DNA from 4 places in the Allobosea sp. GW821-FHT10B12 genome. Region 3 is predicted to be linked to each of the others. Evidence: predicted binding sites of a transcription regulator. Region 3 holds the regulator's gene; each other region holds the start of a gene.
What was found. The regulator PhoB, encoded in region 3, activates phosphate uptake and scavenging genes when phosphate is short. The targets are predictions, from matches to a motif close to TGTCATNNANCTGTCAT.
Positions count from the first base shown of each region.

Region 1 (2,195 bases), on a different contig from region 3:
CCTTGTACTCGGCGGCCGGGTCATTCTTGAAATCGGAAGCGAGGCGCTTGGGTTCGCTGCGGAAGGTCCAGGTATGGACGAAGAGGCCGACGGCATGGGCGTTCTTGACGACGTCGGTCGGCGGCAGCAGCACGCGGTCGCGCTCGTCGATCGTGCCGTCGCCGTTGAGGTCGCGCGGTTTGCCATCGTCGCCGAGCACCTGCTTGGCCGGCATCAGATAGGGCTTCCAGGGGCCGACGCCGTCGGCATAGGTCTTGACCTCTTTAAGGCCCTCGGCGGTGACGAGGTCCTTGAAGGTGCGCTTGTCGCCGGTAACGACGAAGTCGTAGGGCTTGTCGAACGGGGCGGCGAGCACGATGCCGCCATCCTTGTCGACATCGTCGGCATCGACGAGCTGGATCAGGCGCAGCTGTGTCTTGCCACGCAGATACTTCAGGTTCGCCGTCTCGAAGCTCTGGATGAACACCGGCGAGGTTTTCTCGGTCCAGCCGGCGGCTTTCAGCTGATCGAGCAGCTTGTCCTCGATCGCAAGACCCAGGGCCGAGTGATAGGTCGAATGCTTGATCTCGGGATAGATGCCGATGGTGCGGCCGGTGCGGGCGCTTTCGGCCTTGGCGAGTTCGATCACCTGCTGCAGCGTCGGGATCTCGTATTTGCCGTTATGCGACTGGTCGCGGTCGGCGAAGGCCTGCTTGGCCCTCAGCGTCTTGATTTCGGCGAGGGTGAAGTCGGAGGCGAACCAGTCGCTGGTGTCGACGCCGTCGACCTTGCGGGTCGTCTTGCGCGCGGCGAATTCCGGCCGGGTCGAGACGTCGGTGGTGCCCGACAGCATCGGCTCGTGGCGGACGACGAGATGGCCGTCCTTGGTCGAGACCAGGTCGGGCTCGATGAAGTCGACGCCGTGCTCGATTGCGAGCTTGTAGGCTTCGAGCGTGTGCTCAGGGAGATAGCCGCTGGCGCCGCGATGGCCGACGATCAGGGCGGGCTTACCGTCGAGGGTAGGGGCGGGGCTCTGCGCCAGGGCCGGCGCGGCCAGCACGAGGGCAAAGGTCGCCAGCATCGTCGCCGGCTGGAACAGGGGCTTCATCTCGTCCGATCCTCGTGTCCTGTGGAAGGTCGCGAAACTGCTCGGTCGATATGACAGGCCGGTGAAGGCCCGTTTGCCTCTTCGCAGTGCCAGGAGATTGTCCCTGCCGGCACCGCGAAGGTGCGCTTCAAGGCTCCGGCCGCTCGCTTGCCATTGGCCTCGAGCGACCGGAGCAGGAGGCTCAGCGACGGCCTTCCAGCGTGGTCTTGGCGTCGAGGCGCTTGGACGGCGGCGGCGTGGTGTCGACCGGCTGGGTGGCGCAGGCGGCGAGCGACAGGCAGAACAGGCCGGCAAGGGCGAGGCGGGAGAGGGCGGTCATTGCAGGAATCCCAGGCGGTTGGCGTTGCGGAAGGAGTTGTATCGTCTTGCGCCCTGTGGGACGAGGGCGTCAAGGGTCCTGTCGCGCTTCGGAATCGTTCCAGTTCGCGCCAGCCCGCAAGATCGAGACAGGAACTGCCGGACATGACCCCAGCCGCCCGCCTAAGCGCCGCCATCGAGGTCCTCACGGACCTGATCGAGCGTCGGCGCCCGGCGGCCGATGCGCTGAAAGATTGGGGCTTGTCGCGCCGCTTTGCCGGCTCCAAGGACCGCGCCGCCATCGCCTCTCTGGTCTATGACGCACTCCGCCGCCGTGCCTCCTCGGCACACGCGCTTGGCGAGGAGACGCCAAGGGCGCTGGTGCTCGGTATGTTGGTGAGCCAGCGCGGCCTCGGCGTCGAGGAGATCTCGGAGCTCTTCAACGGGCTAAATCACGCGCCGGCGCCGCTGAACGAGTTCGAAGTCGCCGGGCTCGCCGCCTACGACCTCAACGCCGCACCGGGGTGGGCGCGCGCCGATGTCCCCGACTGGCTCTGGCCCTCCTTCATGACCGGCTTCGGCGATGACGCGATTGCCGAAGGACAGGCTCTGGCGGGCAGGGCGCCGGCCGATATCCGCACGAACCGCCTGAAGACCGACCGCGACAAGCTGCGTGCGGCGCTGGCCCATCTTCAGCCCGAGCCGGGCGCGTGGTCGCCCGATGCCCTGCGCTTTCTGCCCGGCCCCGACGGGCGTGGCCCATCGCTGCAGAGCGAGCCGGGCTTCTTCAACGGCGAGTTCGAGATCCAGG
Region 1 covers NZ_JBWKNL010000018.1:678-2,872, forward strand. The annotation lists gene AC07O0_RS29945 (glycerophosphodiester phosphodiesterase) at 1-1,087, opposite strand, end outside; gene AC07O0_RS29950 (hypothetical protein) at 1,269-1,406, opposite strand; gene AC07O0_RS29955 (RsmB/NOP family class I SAM-dependent RNA methyltransferase) at 1,550-2,195, shown strand, end outside.
Region 1: AC07O0_RS29945 (glycerophosphodiester phosphodiesterase) is a predicted target of PhoB. The motif match lies at 1,138-1,154, and genes of this name have one in related genera.

Region 2 (2,195 bases), on a different contig from region 3:
TCGCGACGACGTCGGGGCCGGTCAATGACGCGCTGATCGCCTGGACGTGCGAATCGACCACGACCTTGGATTCGACGCCGATGCGCAGCAGCCGGTAATTGGCGTCCTCCGCGATCGGGGCGGCGCTGCCGATGCCGTAGAGCTCGACCCGGCGCGCCCGCCGGATCGCCCCCACCGCGCTGTCCATCGCGCCCCTGTCGAGCACCTTCATGGTGTCGTGCAACGCCTGCAGATCGCTGCGGAAGATCTTCTCGATCACCGTTCCGGTGTCGTCGGTGCGGGCGAGATCCTCGTGGATGAACTGCACCGGCTGCACGAGATCACGCGCCAGCGTGATCTTGACCTGCTGGAAGCCGCGCGCGCCGAGCTGGCGGCAGAGCGAGATCACGCTGCCTTCGCTCGCCTCCGCCCGCTCGGCCACCTCCGTCACCGACATGTGCACGACCTCGGCCGCATGGGCGAGAAAGACGTCAGCGATGCGTGCCGCCGTCGGCGGCAACGCCGGGCGCAGTGCGGTCAATCGTTCGATCACGCCATCGAAGCCGTCATGGGCCCCGGCGCGCGACCGGTCGAAGCTCTCGGGCATCGCGTCGGTGTCTGGCTTGGTCATGCCGGCAAGGCCATCACGGCTTCTTCCCGCGGGCAAGCTGTCTCGCCATGCGCTTGCGGGAAAATCCCGCCGGCGATCTCGACATAGCGCAGGCCGAAGCGACGGGCGCCCTCGCCATCGGTCTTGGGATTGTCGCCGAGCATCGCAACTGACCGCTTGGGCAGGCCGAGCAGGGCCAAACCCGCGGCGAACAGAGCGGGTTCGGGCTTGCCGACGAGATGGTAATTCACCGAGCCGGCACAGGCGAGCAGCGCCGCCAGCAGCGCGCCGGTTTCCGGCACGATCGCGCCGTCAGGTCCGGGATGGGCGAGATCCGGGTTGGCCACGACGAGCTCCGCCCCCGCCCGCACGGCATTGGCGGCGAGCGCCAGCCGCTGATGGCTGAAGCGCCGGTCGCGGCCGAGGAAGACGATATCGGGCCGCGTCCGAACTGGCACGAGGCCGCGCTCGCGAGCATGGCGCGCCAAGCTGTCACTCGCCAGCACGAGCACGCGCGCACCCGGCCGCCGCGCTGCGATCTGGTCGAGCGCGACTGCGCCGGCCAGCACGGTGCGGTTCGCCGGGACATCGAGCCCCAATTGCCGCAACTCGCTCGCGAGTTCCGCCGGGGTGTGTTCGGCGTCGTTGGAGACCACGACGAAACGGCCAGCGCAGGCTTCCAGAAAGGCATGCGCACCCGGCATCGCCCGGCCACCGCATACCAGGGTGCCGTCGAGATCGATCAGCCAGCCGCGAATATCGTCTGCTGCGTGCACTGCAAACTCCACATCCAAGCGGAGCATGCATGAACTGAGATTGTCTCAGTGTCAAACACAGTTATGAATGAGCAATATTCATAGTCCTGTCATGGAAGGCTGCCAGAAGGCTCGGGTCACGGCCCGCTGAAGCGGCCGTGCAGCGCCACTCGCCGCCCGTCCCCGAGGACGCCATGCTCGCATTCCTAGGCAGCCGTCTCCTGCGCATGACGATCACCCTCTGGGCGATCGTCACCGCCGTCTTCCTGGCGACGCGGCTGACCGGCAATCCGATCGACTTCCTGATGCCGGAAGGGCTCGATGCCGCCTCGCGCGCCGAGATGATCATCTACTGGGGCCTCGACCGCCCGGTCGCCGAGCAATACCTGCTGTTCTGGAAATCGCTGCTCTCGGGCGATTTCGGTCTCGGACTGATGGAGCGGCGGCCGGTTGCCGTCATTTTCGGCGAGCGGCTCTGGCAGAGCGCCTCCCTGCTGCTTGCGACATTGGCGCTGACGGTCGCGGTCGGCGTGCCACTCGGCATCCTCGCCGCGCTCTGGCGCGGCCAGGCGCGCGGCCAAGGCGTGCTCTTCGTCGCCTTCATGGGCTACGCGGTGCCCAACTTCGTCCTCGCCATCCTGCTGCTGCTCGTCTTCTCCTACACGCTGCATTGGCTGCCGAGCGCCGGCTCCGCCAGCCTGCTGCACTATGTGATGCCGACCGTGGCGCTCGCCGCCTATTTCGTCGCGGCGCTCACCCGCTACACCCGCAACGCCATGCTCGACGTCCTCTCCGAGGACTATATGCGCACCGCCCGCGCCAAGGGCCTCTCCGAAGGCGCCGTCATCCTC
Region 2 covers NZ_JBWKNL010000007.1:298,099-300,293, reverse strand. The annotation lists gene AC07O0_RS23655 (MurR/RpiR family transcriptional regulator) at 1-610, opposite strand, end outside; gene AC07O0_RS23650 (HAD-IIA family hydrolase) at 607-1,365, opposite strand; gene AC07O0_RS23645 (ABC transporter permease) at 1,539-2,195, shown strand, end outside.
Region 2: AC07O0_RS23650 (HAD-IIA family hydrolase) is a predicted target of PhoB. The motif match lies at 1,442-1,458, and genes of this name have one in related genera.

Region 3 (2,195 bases):
CGGGCTCGAGCATATGAGCCGCCTGGTCCAGGCGCAGCTCAAGGACGTGCTCGACGCCTATGCCGCCAGCAACGAGCAGAAGGCGATGGAAGTCTGGCGCCGCGACGACGAGATCGATGCGCTCTACACCTCGCTGTTCCGCGAACTCCTGACCTACATGATGGAGGATCCGCGCAACATCACCTTCTGCACGCACCTCCTGTTCTGCGCCAAGAATGTCGAGCGCATCGGCGACCACACCACCAACATCGCCGAGACCATCCATTACCTCGTCACCGGCCAGTCCATGGACGAGAGCCGGCCGAAGCTCGACACCACCAACATCCTCGTCGACCTGCCGGCGGCCAATGGCTGAACCGGCGGGCGGCGCGCTTTCCGTGCAGCCGGAACCGGCTGAACGATCAGAATTTGCGCAACTAAAGAGTTGGAGCATGTTCTGATCGCAAAAGTGGTTTCCACTTTTGCGGAACAGGCTCCGAGCGAAAGCGAGACGCAATGCCTGCACGCATCCTGATCGTCGAGGACGAGGAGCCGCTCACCCTGCTCCTGCGCTACAATCTCGAGGCCGAGGGCTTCGAGGTCGACAGCGTGGCGCGGGGCGACGACGCCGAATTGCATCTGCGCGACCATACGCCGGATCTCGTCCTGCTCGACTGGATGCTGCCCGGCCTCTCCGGCATCGAGCTCTGCCGGCGCCTGCGCACGCGCCGCGACACCGAGCGGGTGCCGATCATCATGCTGACCGCCCGCGGCGAGGAGACCGAGCGCGTGCGCGGCCTCGCCACCGGTGCCGACGACTATGTCGTCAAGCCGTTCTCGCTGCCCGAACTGATCGCCCGCATCCAGGCGCTGCTGCGCCGCGCCAAGCCCGGCCATGTCGCCGGCCTGCTCGCGGCCGGCGATCTCGAGCTCGACCGCACGACCCGTCGCGTCCGTCGCGCCGGCGCCGAACTGCATCTCGGCCCGACCGAGTTCCGCCTGCTCGAATTCCTGATGCAGGCGCCAGGCCGCGTCTATTCGCGGGCGCAACTGCTCGATGCGGTCTGGGGCCGCGACGTCTACATCGACGAGCGCACCGTCGACGTCCATGTCGGGCGGCTGCGCAAGGCGATCACCCCGGCCAATTCCAAGGACCCGCTGCGCACCGTGCGCGGCGCCGGCTACGCCTTCGACGAGACTTTTGCCCGCGGCTGACAGCCTCCGTCAGCGCGGCGCGGCGACGATGACCGCCGCGCCGGCGAGGCAGAGCGCGGCGCCGGCAAGATCGTAGCGATCCGGCGGCACCTTCTCGACCAGCGCCATCCAGGTCAGCGACGTCACGATGTAGACGCCGCCATAGGCGGCAAAGGCGCGCCCGGCCGCGGGGCTGTCGGCCAGGGTCAGCAGCCAGGCGAAGGCTGCGAGCGCCAAGACGCCCGGCAGCAGCCACCAGACCGGCTTGTCGAGTTTAAGCCAGGCCCAGAAGGCAAAGCAGCCGGCGATTTCCGCCAGCGCCGCTCCTGCATAGATCGCGAAGGTCGCCATGTCGGTGCCTATGATCGCGGTGCGCAAGCCGTGGCCAGCCTGGCGAAAACCGGGCGATAGGCTTCGGAGGCCAGCGGCGTCAGCGCCTCGGCCTCGCCGAACGTGAACCAGCGGATCTCGCTGTGCTCGTCATTGGCGATCTTGGGTTCGCCGCCGGCCCATTCTGCGACCACAAACAGATGCCAGAGCGCGGGCGTGACGCCATCCGTCTCGGTTGTCTCGATGGTCTCGGCATGGCGAAAGGCTGTCGCCGCGATGCCGAGCTCCTCCTGCAGTTCGCGAACGAGGGCAGCCTCGATGGCCTCGCCCGGCTCGACATGGCCGCCAATGGTGTCCCAGCAGGACGGCCGATTTCGCCGATGCGGAGCCCGCAGGCCCAAGAGAACGCGCTGTCCCTTCAGCGGTAACGCGCAGGCGTATTCGATCGGCTTCATCATCTCCCCTTGAGGCTCGGTCTTCGATCGTGCCGGCTGGACGCCAATGCGCGGTTCCCGCAGACTATCAGCCATGCGCTTCACCAGATGGGACTATCTCGCATTTCCCTTTCTCGCCGCGCTGCTGATTGGCGTCGGCTACGGCGCGCTTCGTCTCGTCGGCTTCTTCGGGCTCGGCATACTCGGTCTGGTGATCGGCTTCATCGCGGTGCGGATGGATCTGGAGCGGGATGGCGG
Region 3 covers NZ_JBWKNL010000004.1:222,303-224,497, forward strand. The annotation lists gene phoU (phosphate signaling complex protein PhoU) at 1-355, shown strand, start outside; gene phoB (phosphate regulon transcriptional regulator PhoB) at 496-1,194, shown strand; gene AC07O0_RS15685 (YnfA family protein) at 1,204-1,524, opposite strand; gene AC07O0_RS15690 (NUDIX hydrolase) at 1,533-1,958, opposite strand; gene AC07O0_RS15695 (hypothetical protein) at 2,032-2,195, shown strand, end outside.

Region 4 (2,195 bases), on a different contig from region 3:
GCGCTCGCGACAGCGGCTGGAAATCGAGCAGGATTGGCTTGCCTTCGGCGAGCGCAGCGGCAAGCCGGTGCAGATCTTCCGCCTGTCCGGCATCTATGGCCCTGGCCGCAATCCGATCACCAAATTGCGGGGCGGCACCGCCAACCGGCTGGTCAAGCCAGGCCAGGTCTTCAACCGCATCCATGTCGACGACATCGCCGGCGTGCTGATGGCCTCGATCGAGGCGCCGCGCGCGGGGGCGGTCTACAACGTCACCGATGACGAGCCGGCGCCGCCGCAGGACGTCGTCAGCTTCGCCGCCGAGGTCGCCGGGCTCACACCGCCGCCGGAGACGCCGTTCGATCCGGCCAAGCTCTCGTCGATGGCGGCGAGCTTCTATAGCGAGAACAAGCGGGTCTCGAACGCGCTGGTGAAACGCGAACTCGGCTATGCCTTGTGCTATCCGGATTACCGGCAGGCGCTGCGCGACCTCGCCGCGGCAGGGGAGTGATCGCGCTCAGGCAGCGTACCGGCCAGCGTCGCCGTCGAGATAGTCGAGATAACGCCGATCGATCGCGGAAACCGGCAGGATGACGAGGATATCGGTGGTGCCGAACTGCTTGTCGATCACGGCGCCTGAGCCAAAGCGGGCGCCGAGGCGCAGATAGCCCTTCACCAGCGGCGGCAGGCATTTCAGCGCGAGCTTGGCGTCGACCATGCCGGCAGGCAGGCGATCCATCGCCACATGCCGCCCCGGCTGCGCCACGACCCGCCAATCGCCCTGGGCGGTGGCGTGGTGGTGAATGAAGCTCAAGGGCAGCGCCAGCATGTCCGGATCGACACCGTCGAAGCTGGCGCAGCCGAACATCGCGTCGATGCGGTGATGCCGGCAATAGGCCCAGATACCGTGCCAGAGCAACTCCACCGTCTTCTTGGTGCGGTAGGGCTTCAGCACGCAGGAACGGCCGAGCTCCAGGAAGCGCATCTCGGGATGGCGCGCCAGCAGCGGCGCGATGTCGAATTCGGACTGGGTGTAGAAGCCGCCAAGCTTGGCCACAGCCTGCTCGCGCATCAGCCGGTAGGTGCCGACGACCTTCGGCTTGATCCCACCGAAGCGGCCACGGGCGGCATGATCGATGACGAGGAGATGATCGCAGACGGCGTCGAACCGGTCGGCATCGCGCCGGAACATGCGCGAGATGACGTCGGGCTTGGCCGACATCTCCTGGTAGAAGACGCGATAGCGCAGGCGTTGCGCCCGCCAGATCTCGCGTGGGCCGCGAGCGAGCCTGACCTCAAGCGTGCCGGAGCGGCCGAGCGTACCCGACAGGGCGTCAGGGCCGGGAAAAGCGAAGCCGCCGAGTTGCTTGCCGGCCGCCAGCAAATTGGATGGCGAGAAGCGCTGCAACAGGGCCTGACCGGCCAGCTTCTGCTTTGCCGGCTGACGGAAACCCTGGAAAACATCGCGCGTCATAGACGGTCTGGCCTCTGCGATCTCGGATCGACGCATGACAGCTCTGCGCCGACCGTCTTACGGGATCGCGACAAAACTACGTCAGAGCGATGACGAAGCCAACCATCTGTGGATCGAGGCGCGGCTCAGGCCGACAGAATCTCAGCCCTTCGCAAATGCGAAAGCCGATCGATCCAGCCGCGCAACTGTTCGCGCGAGAGCGGCTTAGCCAGGCAATCATCCATGCCGGCGGCGAGCGCCTCGCGCCTGTCCTCCTCCGCCGTATTGGCGGTGACGGCGACGATCGGCAGCCGGGCAGTTCCGGGGGCTCTCTCGGCCGCGCGGATTCGCCGGGCGACAGCCAATCCATCCAGCACCGGCATACGGACATCGAGCAAGGCGAGAGCGAACCCTTGCGATCTGCCGGAACGCGCCTCCTCGATCAGGCGGATGGCCTCGCCGCCATCGCGCGCCCATGTCGCAATGCAGCCGAACCGCTCAAGGGTGCGGGTCAGCAGCAGCGCATTGATCTCGTTGTCCTCGGCAACGAGGACCCGCAGACCGGAGACAGGCTGTCCTGCCGAAGCATCGGCAGCAGGCGCCGTATCGGCTACGCCTTGTGAACGCCCTGCCGGATCGAGCCTCACTTGCAGGGAGCGGGCCCGGACAGGCCTGACGAGGAAACCGGTGAAACCAGCTGCGAAGGGAGAGCCGAAGCTGCGGCGCTCGGCCGGCGCCAGCATGATCACGATATCGGCGACGC
Region 4 covers NZ_JBWKNL010000005.1:234,428-236,622, forward strand. The annotation lists gene AC07O0_RS18790 (SDR family oxidoreductase) at 1-490, shown strand, start outside; gene olsB (l-ornithine N(alpha)-acyltransferase) at 497-1,453, opposite strand; gene AC07O0_RS18800 (ATP-binding protein) at 1,579-2,195, opposite strand, start outside.
Region 4: olsB (l-ornithine N(alpha)-acyltransferase) is a predicted target of PhoB. The motif match lies at 1,532-1,548, and genes of this name have one in related genera.